DNA from 3 places in the Kocuria sp. CPCC 204721 genome. Region 1 is predicted to be linked to each of the others. Evidence: predicted binding sites of a transcription regulator. Region 1 holds the regulator's gene; each other region holds the start of a gene.
What was found. The regulator HrcA, encoded in region 1, represses chaperone genes, less so after heat shock. The targets are predictions, from matches to a motif close to TTNGCACTCGNNNNNNNCGAGTGCNAA.
Positions count from the first base shown of each region.

Region 2: groES (co-chaperone GroES) is a predicted target of HrcA. The motif match lies at 1,677-1,703, and genes of this name have one in related genera.
Region 3: RF637_RS08305 (Hsp20/alpha crystallin family protein) is a predicted target of HrcA. The motif match lies at 1,101-1,127, and genes of this name have one in related genera.

Region 1 is NZ_JAVKPO010000002.1:114,210-118,405, forward strand. It holds gene RF637_RS03195 (DUF3097 family protein) at 1-140, opposite strand, end outside; gene hrcA (heat-inducible transcriptional repressor HrcA) at 304-1,326, shown strand; gene dnaJ (molecular chaperone DnaJ) at 1,389-2,531, shown strand; gene RF637_RS03210 (16S rRNA (uracil(1498)-N(3))-methyltransferase) at 2,528-3,289, shown strand; gene RF637_RS03215 (GerMN domain-containing protein) at 3,312-4,196, opposite strand, start outside.
Region 2 is NZ_JAVKPO010000001.1:429,873-434,068, reverse strand. It holds gene groL (chaperonin GroEL) at 1-1,141, opposite strand, end outside; gene groES (co-chaperone GroES) at 1,249-1,545, opposite strand; gene RF637_RS02065 (ABC transporter ATP-binding protein) at 1,838-2,593, opposite strand; gene RF637_RS02060 (iron chelate uptake ABC transporter family permease subunit) at 2,590-3,627, opposite strand; gene RF637_RS02055 (ABC transporter permease) at 3,620-4,196, opposite strand, start outside.
Region 3 is NZ_JAVKPO010000007.1:54,093-58,288, reverse strand. It holds gene RF637_RS08310 (MMPL family transporter) at 1-334, shown strand, start outside; gene RF637_RS08305 (Hsp20/alpha crystallin family protein) at 494-988, opposite strand; gene RF637_RS08300 (ChaB family protein) at 1,248-1,667, shown strand; gene RF637_RS08295 (GNAT family N-acetyltransferase) at 1,731-2,210, opposite strand; gene RF637_RS08290 (1-phosphofructokinase family hexose kinase) at 2,272-3,234, shown strand; gene surE (5'/3'-nucleotidase SurE) at 3,453-4,196, shown strand, end outside.

The DNA of each region.
Region 1 (4,196 bases):
ACGGCGCCCACCCACCCGGTCTCCACGTCCTCGAGCACCATGTCCCGGGCCACGGGGACGTCCCGGGAGACGGCACCGGTGCGGGCGACGTCGGGACTGCCTAGGTCCTGGGGACCCCAGGACCAGCCGGATGCGTTCACGGGCGACTCCTCGACGTCGTGCCGCGGCGCGAGCGCGCCGCCGGGCAGGCGAATCAGCCGCGAGCGTATCAAAATCGGCCCCTGACCCACGGGCCCTGGACTGCCAGGATTAGCACTGTGAACTCTTGAGTGCCAGAATTGCCAGCAACGGGAGGTGAGACACATGGAGCATCCGCGCCGAGCGCAGATCCTGCGCGCCATCGTGGAGGACTACGTCCATTCGCGTGAACCCGTGGGGTCCAAGGCGCTCGTGGAACGCCACCGCCTACCCGTCTCCTCCGCCACGGTGCGCAACGACATGGCCGCCCTCGAGGAGGACGGGCTGATCGTGGCCCCGCACACGAGCTCGGGGCGGATCCCCACGGACCGAGGTTACCGCGAGTTCGTCAACCAGATCGCAGCCCTGGAGCCCCTCACCTCCGCCCAGCGCCGCGCGATCCAGGTGTTCATGGACGGCGCCCAGGACCTGGACGACATTATGGAGCGCACCGTGCGCCTGCTCGCCCAGCTCACCCACCAGGTGGCCGTGATCCAGTATCCCGTGCGCACCGGGATCACCGTGCGCCACGTGGAACTCGTGGACGTGGGGGACGCCCGCGTACTCGTGATCCTGATCCCCACCACCGGACGCGTGGCCCAACGCACCGTGGAACTGCCCGTCACCCTGACCGAGGCCCAGCTGCTGGAGCTGCGCGCCCACGTGCTCGCACGCCTGCTCGGCACGCCCGTGGAAGACGTCCCCGACGCCGCCGTGACCCTGCCCCCGGCCCTGCCCGAGGAACTGCGCGACGCCGGGACCGCGGTGACCGGGGCGCTCGCGGTGCTCGCAGCGGTGTCGGACGAACACCGCCTGGTGATGGCCGGGACCGCGAACCTCGCGCGCTTCAGCGGGGACTTCCCGCAGAGCATCTCCCCGGTGCTCGAGGCGCTTGAGGAACAAGTGGCCATGCTGCGATTGTTGTCCGAGATGCAGCAGGACGAACGCGGGGTCGCGGTGCGCATCGGCTCCGACCACAGCGACGACCCCCTGGCGGAGGCGTCCGTGGTGGCCACGGGTTACGGTCCGCACGCCGCGTCCAAGGTGGGAGTCGTGGGGCCCACACGCATGGACTACCCCACGACCATGGCCTCCGTGCGCGCGGTGGCCCGCTACCTGTCCAAGAACCTGGGGGCTGAGCGCACGTGAGCGCTGCCCGCCCCGCTCGACCGTAGAACCGTAGAACCGACGAAAGAAGAAACGACGACATCGTGAGCGATCACTACGAAACCCTCGGCGTGAGCCGGGACGCCAGCGCCGAAGAGATCAAGCGCGCCTACCGCAAGAAGGCCCGCAAACTTCACCCGGACGTGAACCCCTCACCCGAGGCCGCCGAGGAGTTCAAGCGCGTCTCCCACGCCAATGACGTCCTCTCCGACCCGGACAAGCGCCGCGTCTACGACGCCACGGGCAACGAGAACGGCACGGACACTGGCTTCGGCGGGGGCTTCCCCGGTACGGGCTTCGGCTTCTCCGACATCTTCGAGACGTTCTTCCAGGGCGCGGGAGCCGGTGGCCAGCGCGGCCCCCAGTCCCGCACCCGCCAGGGCCAGGACGCCCTGATCAACGTGCGGATCTCCCTCAAGGACGCCGTGTTCGGCATGGAGAAGGACATCACGGTGGACACCGCCGTCGTGTGCCCCACGTGCCAGGGCACGTGCTGCCAGCCCGGCACGAGCCCCGTGACGTGCACCATGTGCCGCGGCTCCGGCCACATGCAGTACCAGCGCCAGTCCATCCTGGGCATGGTCACCACCCAGGCCCCGTGCTCCCAGTGCAACGGTTTCGGCACCGTCATCGAGAGCCCCTGCCACGAGTGCTACGGCGAGGGCCGCGTGCGCGACCGCCGCCCCCTGACCGTGAAGATCCCCGCCGGCATCCAGTCCGGCAACCGCATCCGCCTGGGTGGCCAGGGTGAGGCCGGCACCGCCGGCGGACCCAACGGCGACCTCTTCGTGGAACTCAAGGTGGATCCGGACCCCACCTTCCTCCGCGAGGGCGACGATCTCCACGCCCGCCTGCGTATCCCCATGACCGCCGCCGCGCTCGGCACCACCGTGAGCCTCGAGACGTTCGACGGCGCTCGCACGGTGGACGTCGATCCCGGTACCCAGTCCGGTGCGACCGTCACGCTCGACGACTTGGGTGTCACCCACCTGCGGGGCAAGGGCCGCGGGGACCTCAAGGTGCACTTCGAGGTGGAGACCCCCAAGGACCTCTCCTCCGAACAGCGCGAACTGCTCGAGCGACTCGCCGAGCTGCGCGGTGAGGAAGCGGCGGACGGCACGACCGTGAACACCAACCACTCCGGTGGGTTCTTTTCCCGGTTGCGGGACCGGTTCAACGACCTGTGACCAACCCCGTCTTCCACGTCCCCGCCGGGGACCTCTCCCGGGCGCGCCCGGGGGAGGTCCTGGACGTCGCGGGTCCCGAGGCCAAGCACGCGGTGACCGTGCGGCGCCTGCGCGCGGGGGAGGCCCTGGACCTCGTGGACGGGCACGGCACCCGTGCGGTGTGCACGTTCGACTCCGGGGCCAAGGACCGGATGAGCGTGACCGTCCACGAGATCCACCACGACGCCGCGCAGCAGCCGGAGTTCACGCTGGTGCAGGCACTCGCCAAGGGGGACCGGGACCTGCAGGCCGCGGAGGCCGCCACGGAACTCGGGGTCTCCCGGGTGATCCCGTGGCAGGCGGAGCGCAGCATCGTGCGCGTCCACGCGGACCGCGCGGCCAAGCTCATGGCCAAGTGGGACTCCACCCTGGCCGCGGCGGCCAAGCAGTCGCGGCGCGCCCGCTGGCCCGAACGCGGTGACTGGGTGGATACCGCGGGTCTGGCCCGGCTGATCGCTGCGGAACCCCAGATGCTGTGGCTCGTGCTGCATGAATCGGCGAGCACACGTTGGTCCACCCCGGACGTGACCCGGTGGGGTGATCGGTCCCGGATCGCGGTGATCGTGGGCCCGGAGGGAGGGATCGGTGACGGAGAGCTTGAGGCGTTGTGCGCCGCCGGTGCTCAGCCGATGCGCCTGGGGACCACTGTCATGCGATCGTCCACCGCGGGACCCGCGGCACTGGCCGCGCTGCACGCGGTGCTCGGGCTCTGGGACTGACCCGGGACCCAACGGGGAGGGCTCAGTCCCCGGCGCGCACCGTGATCGCGTGATCGTCGGACACGGTGGTGCCGGAATCGTCCGTGCCGCTCACGCGCACGGTGTACGTCCCGGGGTCGAGCGTGACACTCGTGCGTAGTTCCGTGCCCGTGGTCGGATCCGAGCCGGGGGAAGCGGGTGCGATGTTCCCACTGTGCACGACGCGGTCGTCCTCGAGCACCTCCCAGCGGGCGTCACGCACCGAGGGCAGCACGCGGGCGAAGACCGTCACGGGGCTCTTGGGTTCCGCCCCGGTCTGGGGGTCGACGAGCCACACGGGCGCGGCCAGTGCAGAGTCACGCGTGAGCGGGGCATTAAGTTCCACGGCTCCGAAGGCCTTGTACCCGCTCTGCCCGTTCACGAGGACCCGCACCTCCTTGGCCGTGGACGAGTCCAACAGCCCGGCGGTCACAGCCGCCGCGGAGACCGTGTACACCATTTGCTGCAGTGCGACCCGCGCGTCCTGCGAGGAGAGTTGGGAGGCGAACGCGGCGGCGGGCAGGTCCACGGTGATGGTTCCGTCCGGCGACACGGAGGTGCCCACGGTGTCCACGGCGGACCACAGGGACCGGTAGTCCGGGTCCGCGGGGGTGGCCGAGGTGACCATGAGTGCCGCCTGGGCCACGGGGTCGGTCGTGTCCTGGGAGGTCGGGGTGCGGAACTCGCGGAACAGGTAGCGCGATTGGTCCCCGGTGCCCACCCAGTACACGGGGGCCTGTTCGGTGGCCACGCCTTCCATCGCCGTGTCCGTGTTCATGGGTGCGGAGGCGATCCCGGGGGCGGCTTCGGAGTTGTGGTCCGGTCGGTCGGCGGCGGTCCCGCACGAGGCCACGACCGCGGCGAGCGACACGGCGAGCGCCCCCGTCGC
Region 2 (4,196 bases), on a different contig from region 1:
CGGCACCGACCTTGATCACCGAGATACCACCGGCCAGGCGCGCGAGGCGCTCCTGGAGCTTCTCACGGTCCCACTCGGAGTCCGTGCGGGCGATCTCCGCCTTGATCTCCGCCACGCGCTCGGCCACGGCCTCCGAGGAGCCCGCACCGTCCACGAGCGTGGTCTGGTTCTTGGTCACGGTGATGCGGCGGGCGTTGCCCAGCTGGGACACGTCCACACCCTCGAGCGAGATGCCGAGCTCGGGGGTGATCACGGTCGCATCCGTGAGCACGGCCAGGTCCTGCATGATCGCCTTGCGGCGGTCACCGAAACCGGGGGCCTTCAGGGCCACGACGTCGAGCGTGCCGCGCAGCTTGTTGACCACCAGGGTGGACAGGGCCTCGCCCTCGACGTCCTCGGCGATGATGGTCAGCGGCTTCTTGGCCTGCAGCACCTTCTCGAGCACGGGCATGAGGTCCTGGACCGAGGAGATCTTGCCCTGGAACAGCAGCACGAAGGTGTCGTCCAGGACGGCTTCCTGGCGCTCCGGGTCCGTGACGAAGGACGGGGACAGGTAGCCCTTGTCGAACTGCATTCCCTCGGTGACGTCCAGCTCCACCTCGGTGGAGGAACCGTCCTCGATGGTGATCACACCGTCCGTGCCCACGGTCTCGAAGGCGCGGGCGATCAGTTCGCCGATCTCCATGGACTGCGCGGAGATCGCGGCCACGTGGGCCACGTCCTTGCCCTCCACGGGGCGGGCGTTGTCGAGCAGACGCTGGGCCACGGTGGCCACGGCCGCTTCCACGCCGCGCTTGATGTCGCCCGGGGCCGCTCCGGCGGCCACGTTGCGCAGACCCTCCTTGACGATGGCCTGCGCGAGGACGGTCGCCGTGGTGGTGCCGTCACCGGCGACGTCGTTGGTCTTGGTGGCCACTTCCTTGGCCAGCTGGGCGCCGAGGTTCTCGTACGGATCCTCGAGCTCCACCTCACGGGCGATGGTCACGCCGTCGTTGGTGATGGTGGGTGCGCCCCACTTCTTGTCCAGGACCACGTTGCGCCCGCGGGGGCCCAGCGTGACCTTGACGGTGTCGGCCAGTCGGTTGACACCGGATTCGAGCGCTTTGCGAGCGGCGTCGTTGAACACCAACTGCTTGGGCATGTGTGCTCCTTACGAAACGAGAAGGGTGTGGAAATGACGGCGCGGTGCCCGCGTGGCCCGTTCTCGGGCGAACGTCCGGGCACCGCGCACAAAAGTCGTTGCGGGGATTACTTCTCGATGACGGCCAGCACGTCGCGCGCCGGGAGCACCAGGTACTCCTCGCCGTTGTACTTGACCTCGGTCCCGCCGTACTTGGAGAAGATGACCACGTCACCCTCCTTGACGTCCACGGGGATGCGGTTGCCCTTGTCGTCCACGCGGCCCGGGCCCACGGCCAGGACGGTGCCTTCCTGCGGCTTCTCCTTGGCGGTGTCCGGGATGACCAGACCGGAAGCGGTGGTCTGTTCAGCGGCCAGCGGCTGAACCACGATGCGATCCTCGAGAGGCTTGATGGAGACCGACACGATCTCTCCCTTTCTTCTAGGCGTGTGAGACGGTGTGCGAACGCGCCGTGTCATGGGGTCCCATGACCGCGTCCGCCACAGGCCAGTTGGCGTGCCAACCGTCGTCGCGGTGCCGATTGAGCGCCTGGCCTTTAGCACCCTCAGCATGAGAGTGCTAATCATCACTGTAGGGAGACGGGCCGCGCGCGGTCAAGGCGCGCCCGCCGCGCTCGTCTCTGGGCACAATCCGCGGGTACGACGCCGCCGTCCCCGCGGCCGCGTCAGTCGAGGCCGGCGAGCCGTCCGTGCCGCGTCAGTAGTAGACCGCGAGCCGTCCGTGGGGACCGTCGTGGCACGTGACCGGGGTGTCGAACACGCGCGTGAGGGTCTCGTCCGTCATGATCTGCTCGGGTGGGCCGAATTCCACCACGCGACCGTCCTTCACGGCGCAGATCCAGTCCGAGTAGTGGCTCGCGAAGTTGATGTCGTGCAGCACGATCAGCACGGTGCGTCCGAGCTCGTCCGCGACGCGGCGCAAGTGATGCATCATGTGCACAGAGTGGCGCATGTCCAGGTTGTTCAGGGGCTCGTCCAGCAGGAGGTACTCGGTGTCCTGGCACAGCACCATGGCCACGTAGGCGCGCTGGCGCTGACCGCCCGAGAGCTGGTCCAGGTAGCGGTTCTGCAGGGGTCCCAGGTCGAAGAAGTCTATCGACTCGGAGATGATCCGCTCGTCGTCCCGGGTGATCCGCCCACGCGTGTAGGGGAAGCGACCCAGCGCCACGAGCTGGCGCACGGTGAGCCGCGCGGTGAAGTGGTTCTCCTGGCGCAGCGTGGAGACCACCTTGGCGAGTTCACGCGGCGGCGTCCTGCTCACGTCGTGACCGCCGATCTCCACGGTGCCGGCCTCGGGACCCAGCAGGTGACCCATCATGGTCAACAGCGTGGACTTCCCCGCGCCGTTGGGCCCCACGAGCGCGGTCACGCCACCGGCGGGGATCTGCAGATCCACCGGCCCGATCGCCAAGTCCGTGCCGTACTCCTTGACCAGTCCGGTCAACTGGATCACAGTCTGCCCCTCCTCAGGATCACGAAGAGGAAGACACTGCCACCCACCAGCTCGATGATGATGGACACAGCGCCCTCCGCGTAGAAGACGTTCTTCAGGACGAAATAGGCCCCGGACAGCACCGCGAAACCGATCAGCGCGGCCATGGGGAACACGTAGCGGTGGTCGTGGGTGTCCGCGAACTGGTACGCCAGGATCGCCACGAGGAACCCCAGGAACGTCATGGGCCCGATCAGGGACGTAGAGACCGCCATCAGAATAGACACCCAGAACAGGGTGAGCAGCAGCCCCCGGCGGTGGTCCATTCCCAGGTTCGTGGCCACGTCCCGCCCCATGGCCATGACGTTGAGCGTGCGGGAGTGCGCGTACAGGGCCACCGTGGCCACCACGCACAGCGGCACGGCCAGCGGGAAGTACCCGGGATCCGCGTTGGCCACCGAGCCGAACAAGCGGGCGCTGAGCACGTCGAACTCGCTCGGTGAGAGCAAGCGCTGCATGAAGGTGGACACCGCGCCGAGCCCGCCGCCCAGGACGATGCCGATCAGCAGCATCACCTGCACGTTGGCGTACTTGCCCGAGAGCAACCAACCGTAGAGCCCCAGCGCGAACACGATCATGAGGCTCACCTGCAGGGCGTACTGCGGCAGCCCCTGCACCGCGCTGACCCCCACCGCACCCAGGAAGTAGACCGCCGAGGTCTGGATGAGCACGTACAGGGACTCGAAACCCATGATCGACGGCGTGATGATCCGGTTGTTCGCGGCGGTCTGGAACGCGACCGTGGCCATGGCTTGGCTCACCGCCACGATCAGGATCACCACCACGCTCGTGGCCCGGGACTCGGCGATCCGCCAGAACCCCGGGGTGCCGAACGGCAGGGGGTTGTCCCACGTGAGGATGCCCGCGCAGAACACGAGTCCCGCCGCGAGCAGGGACAGCGCGGTGATCCAGTAGCGGCGGCGGTGGGTCGGGGAGACGAAGGCCCCCGATCCAGTGCGCGCCCGGTCGTGGCGCAGCGCGGTCACCTCAGACATGGCGCCGGCTTCGCAGCAACAGGGCGATGAACACCGCAGCGCCCACGATGCCCAGGATCAGGGACACGGGGACCTCGAACGGCGCGATGATCGTGCGCCCGATCAGGTCGCACACCGTGACCAGGCCGATCCCGAGCAGGCACACCCAGGGCAGGTTGGAGCGCAGGTCGTCGCCCCGGAACAGGGACACCACGTTGGGCACGATCAACCCCAGGAACGGCAGGTTGCCCACGACCACCGTGACCACGCCGGTGGCCGCGGCCACGAGTCCGGTGCCGATCAGGATGATCCGGTTGTAGTTCAATCCCACGTTGGTCGCGATGTCCTCGCCGAGTCCCGCCACGGTGAGCCGGTCCGCGGTGATGACCACGAGCACCGCCACGAGTGCCACGACCCAGAGGGTTTCGTACTGGCCGCGCAGCACGGACGTGAAACTGCCGGCGAACCACACGCCCAGGTTCTGCAACCGGTCCGTGACGAGCGCCAGGTAGGTGGAGATCGACCCCACCACGGCCCCGAGCATGATCCCCACGATCGGCACGATCAGGGAGGAACGCAGCGTAACCCGG
Region 3 (4,196 bases), on a different contig from region 1:
CCAGATCGAGGCGTACCGGGACGCGGACCACATGCTCGGTACCGACGGCGCCCGGGCCGCCGCGCGCTGGTGGGCCGGCACCCGGGACGTCACCGACCCCATGGTGAGCCCCGCGTTCGGCGACGTGCGCGGACTGCCCCGCACGTTCGTGCTGCAGGGTGACCGGGACATGCTCTACCCGGACACCATGGAGTTCGTGGCCGAGCTGGTGCGCGCGAACGTGGACACCACCGCGGTGGTGTGCGAGGGCGGACCGCACGTGTACGCGCTCATGGTCTGGTCCTCCCGCGCGTCCGAGGACCTCGACCACGTGGTGCGGTGGATGAACCGCTGACCCCGCCGTGAACATGACTGTGCCCCGCAGGGTGACCTGCGGGGCACAGTCATGTCATGGGGCGGTGAGCCCCCGATTCAGCAGGCCTGTTCCGACCGGGTGGATTCGCCGGTCAGCGCCGGTGAAGGGTCGGTCCTGATCGGCCCTGTTCGGTTCTGGTCAGTCCTGCGACCCCTCGGAGTCCTTCTGCACGTTCTGCGAGCGGTCCTCGTCCGAGCCCTTGTCGTGTTCCAGGACCACGTTGTCGTGGTGTTCCTGGCCGGTGGCCACCTGGATCTTGCGCGGCTGGGACTTGGGGGACACGGGGATGGTCACGGTCAGCACGCCGTTGTCGTACGCGGCGGTGATGTTCTCCGTGTCGATGCCCTGGCCCAGGTTGAGCTGGCGGACGAACGAGTGGCTGCGGCGCTCGCGCACGATCCACTTGGTGTCCTTCTCAGCGGAGGGCAGACGACGCTGCGCACGGATGGTCAGCAGCTGACCGTCCACGTCCACGTCCACACTCGTGGGATCGATGCCCGGCAGGTCCGCGGCAAGGTAATAGTTGGCGTCCTGACGGTAGAGGTCCATGGGCATCTGCTCCAGGCCGTTGCGGCCAGAGAGGACCTGGTTGGCAAAGTTCTGGACCTCGGAGAACGGGTCGAATGTAGCCATGACGATTACTCCTTCACTCTGCGGCACTCACGTGCTGTGCCCCGCGATCCGGTCGATTACCCGCGTGGAGCCATCACGTTTCTTGAGTCTCTGTGACTCAACAACATCTAATGTAGCAGGCTCTCGGCGGAAGTGCTAGCCATTGACGCACGAAAGTTGAGTGGCACTGACTCAAGCAGCGGGCGGGCCTGTCGCAGCGGCGTCGGCGGCGCGTAGGATCGAGTCACCAGTGACACCCGAACGCTTTGAGGAGGCCCCCGTGCCCAAGGCGAAGAAGAACGGCCACGCGCGTCAGGACGAGATCCCGTCCACGCTGCAACGCTCGGACGAGAACGCACAGGACACGTTCGCGCAGACCTACGACTCGGCGCAGGAGGAATACCACGACGACGCTCGGGCGGCGCGCACCGCGTGGTCGGCCGTCAAGCACACCCACGAGAAGGTCGGGGACCACTGGGAGCCCAAGGAGCACAACGGGCCCTCGGACGACAGCGCCGAGAAGGGCGGTCTGAACGCGGAGGACACCGCCGGCGGGGTGGACGCTAATGCCGGCAAGGAGCACCTGTACGAACTCGCCCAGGAACTGGACATCACGGGACGCTCGGACATGGCCAAGGACGAATTGGTCGAGGCGATCGACAAGGCCAACCGGAAGAAGACGCGCGAGGCCCGCGACTGAGGTTCACCGCTCGGCGGGCTCATACCCTGCGGGTTTGTGACTGCTGGCCTGCGATCGGTGGGTCTACAACTGGCGGGCCAGGAAGACCGAGGCCGTGGTGGCGTCGTGGAAGGAATCCACGGGCTCGTAGCCGCGCTTGCGGAACATCGCGATCCCCTCGGTCATCTCCTCGTTGAGGGAGACCACGGCCGTGGTGGCGCCGAAAGCGCGCACCTTGTTCTCGAGTGCCCGCACCAGGGTGCGCGCGTGGCCCTGTCCGCGGTGTTCCGGGGTGACCCAGATCCGGCGCAGTTCCACGCGGTCATCGTCGAGTTTGCGCACCGCGCCGCACGCGATGACCGAGCCCGTGACCAAATCCGTCATGAGGAAGAAATCCCCGTGCGGCGGAGTGACGTCCTCCGGGGCGGTGACCTCGGTGAGTTCGGGATCGAAACCGCCGTCGATCCGGTTGTTCAACTCGCTGAAGTACGCGCTCAGGGCGCGCAGCGTGTGCTCACTGGCGGCCTGACCTTCCACGATACGAACCGGTGCGGTGACGTTCATCCCACCATGGTGACACCTTGGTGTGCTGTTCACCAGCGCCCGTGTCAGGTAGCTTTCGTTCGTGACCGAGACCCGCCCCGGCCCCAAGCCGCGTATCTCCATCCTGGTTCCCACTCCGCTGCTGATCACGGAAATCACGGAACCGGCTGCGCATCGTAACCGTAGTTCCCACGAGTCGGACGTGCACATGCACCCCGGCGGGCAAGGGCTGTGGGTCGCCCGGATGGCCGGGTCGCTGGGGGCGGACGTGTCCGTGAGCGGGCCGTTCGGCGGGGAACTGGGCTCGCTGATCCGCACCATGCTGGACGGGTTGGTCATGCAGGTCAATGCTGTGCGCTACGGGTACGGCAACGGCGGATACGTCTACGACCTGCGCGGTGAGGACCGGGAGACCGTGGCCCATATGCCGCCCCCGGAGCTCTCCCGCCATGAACTGGACGATCTCTACGGCACGGCGTTCGTGGACGCGCTCGCCTCGGACGTCCTCACGGTCACCGGGGCCGAACCCGGGGACGTGGTGCCGGCGTCGTTCTTCGGCCGCCTTATCCGGGACACGCGGGATGCCGGGACCACCGTGGTCGCGGACCTCAGCGGCAAGCCCGCACTGGCGGCCGTGGCGGCTAACGTGGACGTGCTCAAGATCAGCCACGAAGAGGTGCTCGATCTCGAGCTCGTCGCGGAGGACACCGCGGATGCCCTGGTGAGCGCCGGACACATGCTGCTCGAACGCGGTGCGGGCGCCGTGGTGATCTCACGCGCCAAGGACCCCGCGCTGCTCGTGGAGAAGGATTCCGTGCGGGAGGTCTCCGCGCCGTCCATCACACCGCTGGACCACCGAGGGGCGGGGGACTCGATGACCGCGGGGATCTCAGTGGGTCTGGCGCGCGGTCTCGATCTCGTGGAGGCCGTGGCCCTCGGTGCATCAGCGGGAGCGCTGAACGTGGCGCGCCGCGGCCTGGGGACCGGCAACCGCACGACCATCGAGAAGTTCGCCCGCGAGATCACGGTGCGCACGCTGTCCTGACGTTCCGGGTGCTTGACCTGTGGTCTCCGATTCGGTGCCACGACCCGGCTCCGGCTCGACGCGCCGAGCAGTTCGGGCTGACGCCCAGTGCACCCTGACCGGACGTGGTCGCGGGCAGTTCGGCCCGTGTGAAGCGTGACCGGGTTGGTCCTCCTGGGTGGCCTGGCCCGAGTACCGGGCTCTGGTCCGCGTGACGGGCGCGTGTCACCATGGTGCACATGCACATCCTGGTCACCAATGACGACGGCATCTCCTCCGCGGGACTTGCGGTTCTCGCGCAGGCAGCCCTGGACCGCGGGCACAGCGTCACGGTGGCCGCTCCGGCCGAGGAGTACTCGGGTGCCAGCGCCTCGCTGTCCGGCGAGGAGGTCGATGGCCGCATCGCTCTGGTGGAGGCCGCGCCGCCGAACATGCCCGACGGTGTGGAGTGCGTGGGTGTGAAGGCCGCCCCCGCATTGATCGCGTTCCTGGCGTCCTATGGTGCGTTCGGCCAGCGGCCCGATCTCGTGCTCTCGGGGGTCAACCTGGGCGCGAACACGGGCAAGGCCACGTTGCACTCGGGGACGGTGGGTGCGGTGCTGACGGCCGCGTCCCACGGGATCCCCGGCATCGCGGTGTCCATCACGTCCGGCGCGCCGCAGCACTGGGACACGGCCCTGCTGGTCACCCGATTCGCGCTGGAGCACTGGGAGGACCGGCCTTTCGACGAGTGGATCCTCAACCTCAACGTTCCCGACGTGGCCCCCGGGCGATTGCGCGGTCTCAAGCCCGCCCACCTGGCGAGCTTCGGGGCGGTGCAGGCGCAGATCGGCCGCGGGGACGAGAAGCACATCGCGGTCACCTACAGCGCGGAGACCGGCCCGGAGGAGCCAGACAGCGACCACTACCTCCTCACCCACGGCTGGGCCACGGCCACGCTGCTGCGCGCCCCCGTGGACGACCGCTCCCAGGACACCCACGCC